Regions from separate parts of the Neorhizobium sp. T25_27 genome, predicted to be linked through region 3. Evidence: predicted binding sites of a transcription regulator. Region 3 holds the regulator's gene; each other region holds the start of a gene.
What was found. Region 3 encodes LexA, which represses DNA repair genes until DNA is damaged. Its sites were predicted from a motif close to TGTTCNNNNTGTGTTCNG; they were not measured.
Positions count from the first base shown of each region.

Region 1: the regulator LexA is predicted to act here: its motif matches at 1,515-1,532, upstream of C5J24_RS08875 (YifB family Mg chelatase-like AAA ATPase).
Region 2: the regulator LexA is predicted to act here: its motif matches at 1,480-1,497, upstream of radA (DNA repair protein RadA).

Region 1 is NZ_PVBJ01000002.1:417,328-419,598, reverse strand. It holds gene C5J24_RS08875 (YifB family Mg chelatase-like AAA ATPase) at 1-1,422, opposite strand, end outside; gene gshB (glutathione synthase) at 1,617-2,271, opposite strand, start outside.
Region 2 is NZ_PVBJ01000009.1:158,316-160,586, forward strand. It holds gene radA (DNA repair protein RadA) at 38-1,441, opposite strand; gene alr (alanine racemase) at 1,545-2,271, opposite strand, start outside.
Region 3 is NZ_PVBJ01000001.1:1,241,758-1,244,028, reverse strand. It holds gene C5J24_RS06175 (ComEC/Rec2 family competence protein) at 1-611, shown strand, start outside; gene lexA (transcriptional repressor LexA) at 592-1,311, opposite strand; gene C5J24_RS06165 (VOC family protein) at 1,512-2,271, shown strand, end outside.

The DNA of each region.
Region 1 (2,271 bases), on a different contig from region 3:
TTTCAATATCCGATGGTATCCGCGGGCCGAGAACTTGAGCTTTTCGGCCGCATCCCTGAGCAACTGGAGACCACCGGGATCGGGTTCGGCGATCTTCTCGATCAGGGCCGTCGAGCAGCGGGCATTGGTGAGGACCCGCGGATAACCGGCCTGTTCGAACCGCTCCCGCTGCCTGTCACGCGCAGCCGCCACGCGCCTGGCGACATCCGCACTACTTTCCGCCGGCCGCGGACGAATGAGATCGGCGGCGGACACGGCCGGCACGTCGATGCGGATATCGATACGGTCCATCAGCGGCCCTGAAATGCGCCCCTGGTAGTCCGACATGCATTTTGGCCCACGTGCGCAGGAATGGCCGGGTTCGCCCGCCATACCGCAGCGGCACGGGTTCATGGCGGCGACGAGCTGGATGCTGGCAGGATAGGAAACCCGATGATTGGCGCGGGCGATAATGCACTCGCCGGTCTCCAGCGGCTGACGGAGCGCGTCCAGCGCCTGTGGCGAGAATTCCGGGAATTCGTCGAGGAACAGCACGCCGTGATGGGCGAGCGATGCCTCCCCGGGCCTGGCGCGCAGGCCACCGCCCACCAGCGCTGCCATGGTGGCCGAATGATGCGGCGTGCGGTAAGGCCGGCGATCGGAAAGCTTACCGCCGGAAAGCTGGCCGGCGATCGAATGGATCATCGACACTTCCAGCAGTTCGGCGGCTGAAAGCGGCGGCAGGATGGACGGCAGCCGGGCGGCAAGCATGGATTTGCCGGAGCCGGGAGGGCCGACCATCAAAAGATTATGGCCACCGGCGGCGGCTACTTCCAGCGCCCGCTTGGCCGATTCCTGGCCTTTGATGTCGACGAGGTCGGGCAAATTGGCAGGCAAGGCGCGACTTGCCGGCTGCGGGCGGGAGATGACCTGGGTGCCGCGGAAATGATTTGCGAGGGCGATCAGGCTGCGCGGCGCGACGATATCGATCTCGGCCCCTGCCCAGGCGGCTTCGGCGCCGCTGTCAGCCGGGCAGATCAGGCCCTTACCCAGAGCGTTGGCGGCGATTGCCGCCGGAAGTGCGCCGGCCACAGGTGCGAGCGTGCCGTCGAGGTTCAGTTCTCCGAGCACGACATAACCGGTGAGTGCATCGCCGGGAACGGCGCCCAGCGCCGCCATCAGTGCCAGTGCGATCGGCAGGTCGAAATGCGATCCTTCTTTCGGAAGGTCGGCCGGCGCCAGATTGACGGTGATCTTCTTCGGCGGCATGGCAAGGCCGGAGGCGTGCAACGCCGCCTGCACCCGCTCGCGGCTCTCGGCCACCGCCTTGTCCGGCAGGCCGACGATATGCATGTTGATCTTGCCCGGCCCGACCATGACCTGCACGTCGACCGGAACGCCTTCTATGCCCTGGAATGCGACTGTGCTGACGCGCGAAACCATAACCACCCCGCCCCTAACTTCATGTCCGGGACGCAGCGATACACGCTTTCCGTGCCAGGAATTGCAATCTGGCATAGAAATCAGAATGAAACAAGAACATTAACCGAACAATTTCACGCATCCGCTGCAAATGGGTTGCTGGCGGTTGTATCGTGAGAACAAAGGCGATCCGTATCCGAAACGCCTTGCATTCATCAGCCGCGTTTTGCCTCGATTGCATCCCAGAGGAGGCTTGCGACGTCGGCGCCGCCGAACTTCTTGACTTCGCGGATGCCCGTCGGGGATGTGACGTTGATCTCGGTCATGTAATCGCCGATGACATCGATGCCGACGAAGATGAAGCCGCGCTCGCGCAGGGCGGGTCCGATGCGGGCGCAGATTTCCTTCTCGCGCGGCGTGATCTCGGTCGCCTCGGCGCGGCCGCCGACATGCATGTTGGAGCGGCTGTCGTGTTCGGCGGGAACCCGGTTGATCGCGCCGACCGGCTCGCCGTCCACCAGAAGGATGCGCTTGTCGCCCTTGCGCACGGCCGGCAGATAGGCCTGGGCGATATAGGGTTCGCCGCGATACATCTGGCCGAACATTTCGAGCAGCGACGTGAAATTGCGGTCGTCGCGGGCGGAATGGAAAACTCCGGCACCGCCATTGCCGTAGAGCGGCTTCAGGATGATATCGCCCATCTCTTCCCGGAAACGGGCGATTTCGCCCGGATCGCGGCTGATCAGCGTTGCCGGCATCAGATCGGCGAATTCGGTGACGAAAATCTTCTCCGGCGAGTTGCGCACCCAGGCGGGGTCGTTGACGACAAGCGTTTTCGGGTGGATGCGCTCGAGCAGATGGGTCGAGGTG
Region 2 (2,271 bases), on a different contig from region 3:
GCAGCCGTCATACATCAGCGGGCTTGTTAACGGAAGATCAATCATCTTCCGGCGTTTGTCTCAGCTTGGCGGCGGAACCCGCGATGCGGGATACCAAATCCGGCAGGTCCTCGATCGTCACCCAGCGTCCGTTCGCGCCCTTCGGCACCTCCGCGGACGTGGCCGGCAGCATCGCTCCTGCAAAACCAAGTTTCTCAGCCTCCTTAAGGCGTTGCGCAGTCTGCGAAACCGGCCGCACCGCGCCCGAGAGGCTGATTTCGCCGAAATAGACGCAATCGGCCGGCAGAGCAAGACCGGCAAGCGAGGATACCAGTGCGGACGCGACCGCGAGGTCGGCCGCAGGCTCGGTAATGCGATAACCGCCCGCGACGTTGAGATACACATCGTGCTGTCCGAGCTTGACGCCGCAATGGGCCTCGAGGACTGCGAGAATCATCGACAGGCGCGACGAATCCCAGCCGACCACCGCGCGCCGCGGCGTGCCGAGCGAGGTGGGCGCCACCAGCGCCTGCACCTCGACCAGAACCGGCCGCGTGCCCTCCATGCCGGCAAAGACCGCGGCACCTGGCGATTTCGAGTTGCGCTCGCCGAGGAAGAGTTCGGACGGATTGGTGACTTCGCGAAGTCCTTTGTCGGACATTTCGAAGACGCCGATCTCGTCGGTCGGGCCAAATCGGTTCTTGACGGTGCGCAGGATGCGGTAGTGGTGGCCGCGGTCGCCTTCGAAATAGAGGACCGCATCGACCATGTGCTCGACGACGCGCGGGCCGGCGATCTGGCCTTCCTTGGTGACGTGGCCGACAAGGACCATGGCGGCCCCGGTCTGCTTGGCGAACCGGATCATCGCCTGCACGCCGGTGCGCACCTGGGTGACGGTGCCCGGCGCCGAATCGGCCGTGTCGCTCCATAGCGTCTGGATCGAATCGATGATCACGAGGTCGGGGCGTTTGCCTTCGCCGATCGTGGCGAGGATGTCCTCGACATTGGTTTCGGCCGCGAGCAGCACTTCTGTATCGGCGGCATCCAGCCGCTGGGCACGCAGCCGCACCTGAGCCACCGCCTCTTCGCCCGAGACGTAGATGATCCGGTGGCCGCGACGGGAAAGGGCCGCCGCCGCCTGCATCAGAAGCGTCGACTTGCCGATGCCCGGATCGCCGCCGACCAACACCGCCGAACCGCGCACGAACCCGCCGCCGGTCGCCCGGTCGAGTTCGGAAATGCCGGTGAAGATGCGCGGCGCTTCCTCGGTCTCGCCGGACAGCGTGGTGAGCGCCACGGCACGGCCCTTCTTCGGCACCTTGCCGGGGCCTCCACCGATGCCGCCCATCTGGTCGTCTTCGATAATGGTGTTCCACTCGCCGCAGCCGTCACACTTGCCGGCCCAGCGGTTATGCACCGTGCCGCAGTTCTGGCACACGAATTGGGTTTTTGCTTTTGCCATGGGATCAGGTGCCGCCTTCGATATTCACAAATTCCACCGTGAACAAAAGCGGAACTCTTATTCTCTAATCCGAAAATGTGGCTGATGGCAAGGAGGGCGGCAGCTATTCGGTTTCGATATAACGCCGCTCGTAGCGCAGACCGAGGCTGGTCAGCAGTTCGTAGCCGATCGTGCCGGCGGCGCGGGCGACGTCGTCGAGATCTATGTTCGGGCCGAACAGCTCGACATAGTCGCCGGCCTGGATCTCCGATGCCGGGACGTCCGTGACGTCGAAGATCGTCAGGTCCATGGTGATGCGGCCGATGACCGGAACCTTGCGGCCGGCGACGAAGCCGAAGCCGCCATCCTTCACCGTTTGACGCAGCGGCACGCCGGAGCCGGAGAGCGCTCGGCTGTAGCCGTCCGCATAACCCGCGGAAACGATCGCCAGCCGGCTGTCGCGGGAGAGCTGGTAGGTGCCGCCGTAACTTACCGTCTCGCCCTTTTTCCCGTCGCGGATCTGGATGATGCGCGCTTCCGCCTTGGCAACCGGCTTCATCGGATTCGGTACCCCGACGACCGCCTCGCCGCCATAAAGCGCGATGCCGGGGCGGGTGAGATCGAAATGATAGTCCGGTCCCAGAAAGATCCCGGCGGAAGCCGAAAGGCTCGTCTCGATGCCTTCGAAAGCCTCCGCGACCTTCTGGAAAGCCGAAAGCTGTTTTTGGTTGAGGGGCGAGGAGGGCGTGTCGCCGCTATGGAGATGCGACAGCACCAGGACCGGCGAGAAGCTTGCCGGTCGCGACACGTCGTCAGCAAAGGCGATCGCATCCTCAAGCGGCAGACCGAGA
Region 3 (2,271 bases):
CGATGGTCGCACTTGTAGACGGGGAAGGGGTGACCATCAATCGCGCCCGCCCGCCCGACTTCGTCTACGACCAATGGAAGAGGGCGCTTCTGCTCGGCGATCCCACCAGGCCTGAAATGTCGCCATCCAGGGACAAGCCCCCCGACGACATGCCGTCCGGCGAGAAAACCAACGAGCGCCGCGAACTGACTCCGCAGCAACTGGAAACGGCAAAGTCGAGGATAAAACAGGCGCCTGTCGGCCGCTTCACCTGCGAGCCGACGGCCTGGTGTGCGGCAAGCACGGGCAAGGGCATCGTTATCGCTGTCGAGGACGGCCGTTATGCGGGTGCCGCCTGCGACGCCGCCAGTCTTGTCATTGCGCCGCGTGCCCGCTTCGACCAATGCCGGTCCGGCGCCCTGATGATCAACGGTGCCACGCTTCGCAAGACGGGTGCCCTGGAGATTTCCCTCAACGGCGCGACCGACATTCGGCGCTGGCAGATCCGTGCCGCCATGGCGGGCGCAGACCGTCCCTGGAGCCGGCACCGCCACTATGATTGGCGAAGCCAGGGTTTCGATAGTTCATTGCCGGAACCGCTCCGGCAGATGATCAGTGATACCGGCGGATGAGGCCGACGAGCTTGCCCTGGATCTTCACCCGGTCCGGCCCAAAGATGCGGGTTTCGTAGGCCGGGTTGGCGGCTTCGAGGGCGATGGAGGCGCCGCGGCGGCGGAAGCGCTTCAGCGTCGCTTCCTCGTCGTCCACCAGCGCCACGACGATGTCGCCCGGATTGGCCGTATTGCTGTTGCGGATGATCACGGTATCGCCGTCGAGAATGCCGGCCTCGATCATCGAATCGCCCTTGACCTCGAGCGCATAATGTTCGCCGGAACCGAGCATCTCGGCAGGCACGGCGATGTCATGCGTGTTGTTCTGGATCGCCGAGATCGGCACGCCGGCAGCGATGCGGCCCATGACCGGAACGGTGGTGGCGTTCGGCGAATCGTCGTTGGCGGCGGGTTTCTGAGGGGCTGCTACCGGCTGCGGCTTGCCGAGGCTGCCTTCGATGACGCTCGGCGAAAACCCGCGCCGCGGCTGCATGCTGGGCGAGTAGGCTTCCGGCAGCTTGATGACTTCGAGCGCCCGGGCCCGGTTTGGCAGGCGGCGGATGAAGCCGCGCTCCTCGAGCGCGGTGATCAGGCGGTGGATGCCGGACTTGGACGCGAGGTCGAGAGCGTCCTTCATTTCGTCGAATGACGGCGGGATGCCGGATTCCTTCATGCGTTCGTGAATGAACAGAAGCAATTCCTGTTGTTTGCGCGTGAGCATCTTTTGGCACCCTCAGAGTCGGAAACAAATCCAGAACGGACACTATATGTTCCATATGTGTTCTGCAAGTCCCTAAATTTCTGTGAAGTATGATGATTTTTTCTTCATAGATGCGTGCCAGATATCTCGGGTCTCACCACTTGCGCGGCGCGAGCCCGCTGCCAAAGTAGCTTTGCGATTCCAATTCCGGGGGCCCTCGCGTGAACGCAAGACCAATCGATCATCTCGTGCTGCCGGTGGCGGGACTTACCGCTGCGCGTTCCCGGCTCACGAAGCTTGGTTTTACAGTTGCGCCCGACGCTTTTCATCCTTTCGGCACAGCCAATGCTTGTGTATTCTTCTCGGATGGCAGCTATCTGGAGCCGCTGGCTGTTGCCAATCGCCGTCATGCAAGCGCCGCCGCCAAACGTGGCAACGTTTTTACCGCACGCGATCTGGCCTTCCGCAAGGGACGCGACAGGCAGGGCTTTTCGGCGCTCGTTGTCGCCACGGGCGACGCGATGGCCGATCACGCGCGTTTCAAGATGCGCGGCGTCTCGGCAGGCGACGTGCTGGAATTTTCCCGTGGGATGACCTTGGCCGACGGTTCCGAAACCCAGGCGAGCTTCCGGCTGGCTTTTGCCGGTGATGACCGGGCGCCCGACTTCCTGATGTTTTCCTGCCAGCGGATCAATCCCCTGCCGGCCGATCGCAGCGAACTGGAGCACCATTCCAATGCGGTCATGGGACTGAGCAAGATCATCCTGTCGGCATCGGCGCCCTCCGATTTCGCGCCCCTGGCCGAGCAGGTGCTGATGACGAAGGCCAAGCCGGAGGCTGCTTCGCTCGAGCTTGCGGCGGCCAATGCCGGCATTCGCATCCTGCAGGATCACGAACTCGAGGCGGAATTTGCCCTGCCGTCGACGCCGGGTGCCGAGGGCCTGCGCGGCCGGGTGATCATCTTCAAGACGGCCGATCTTG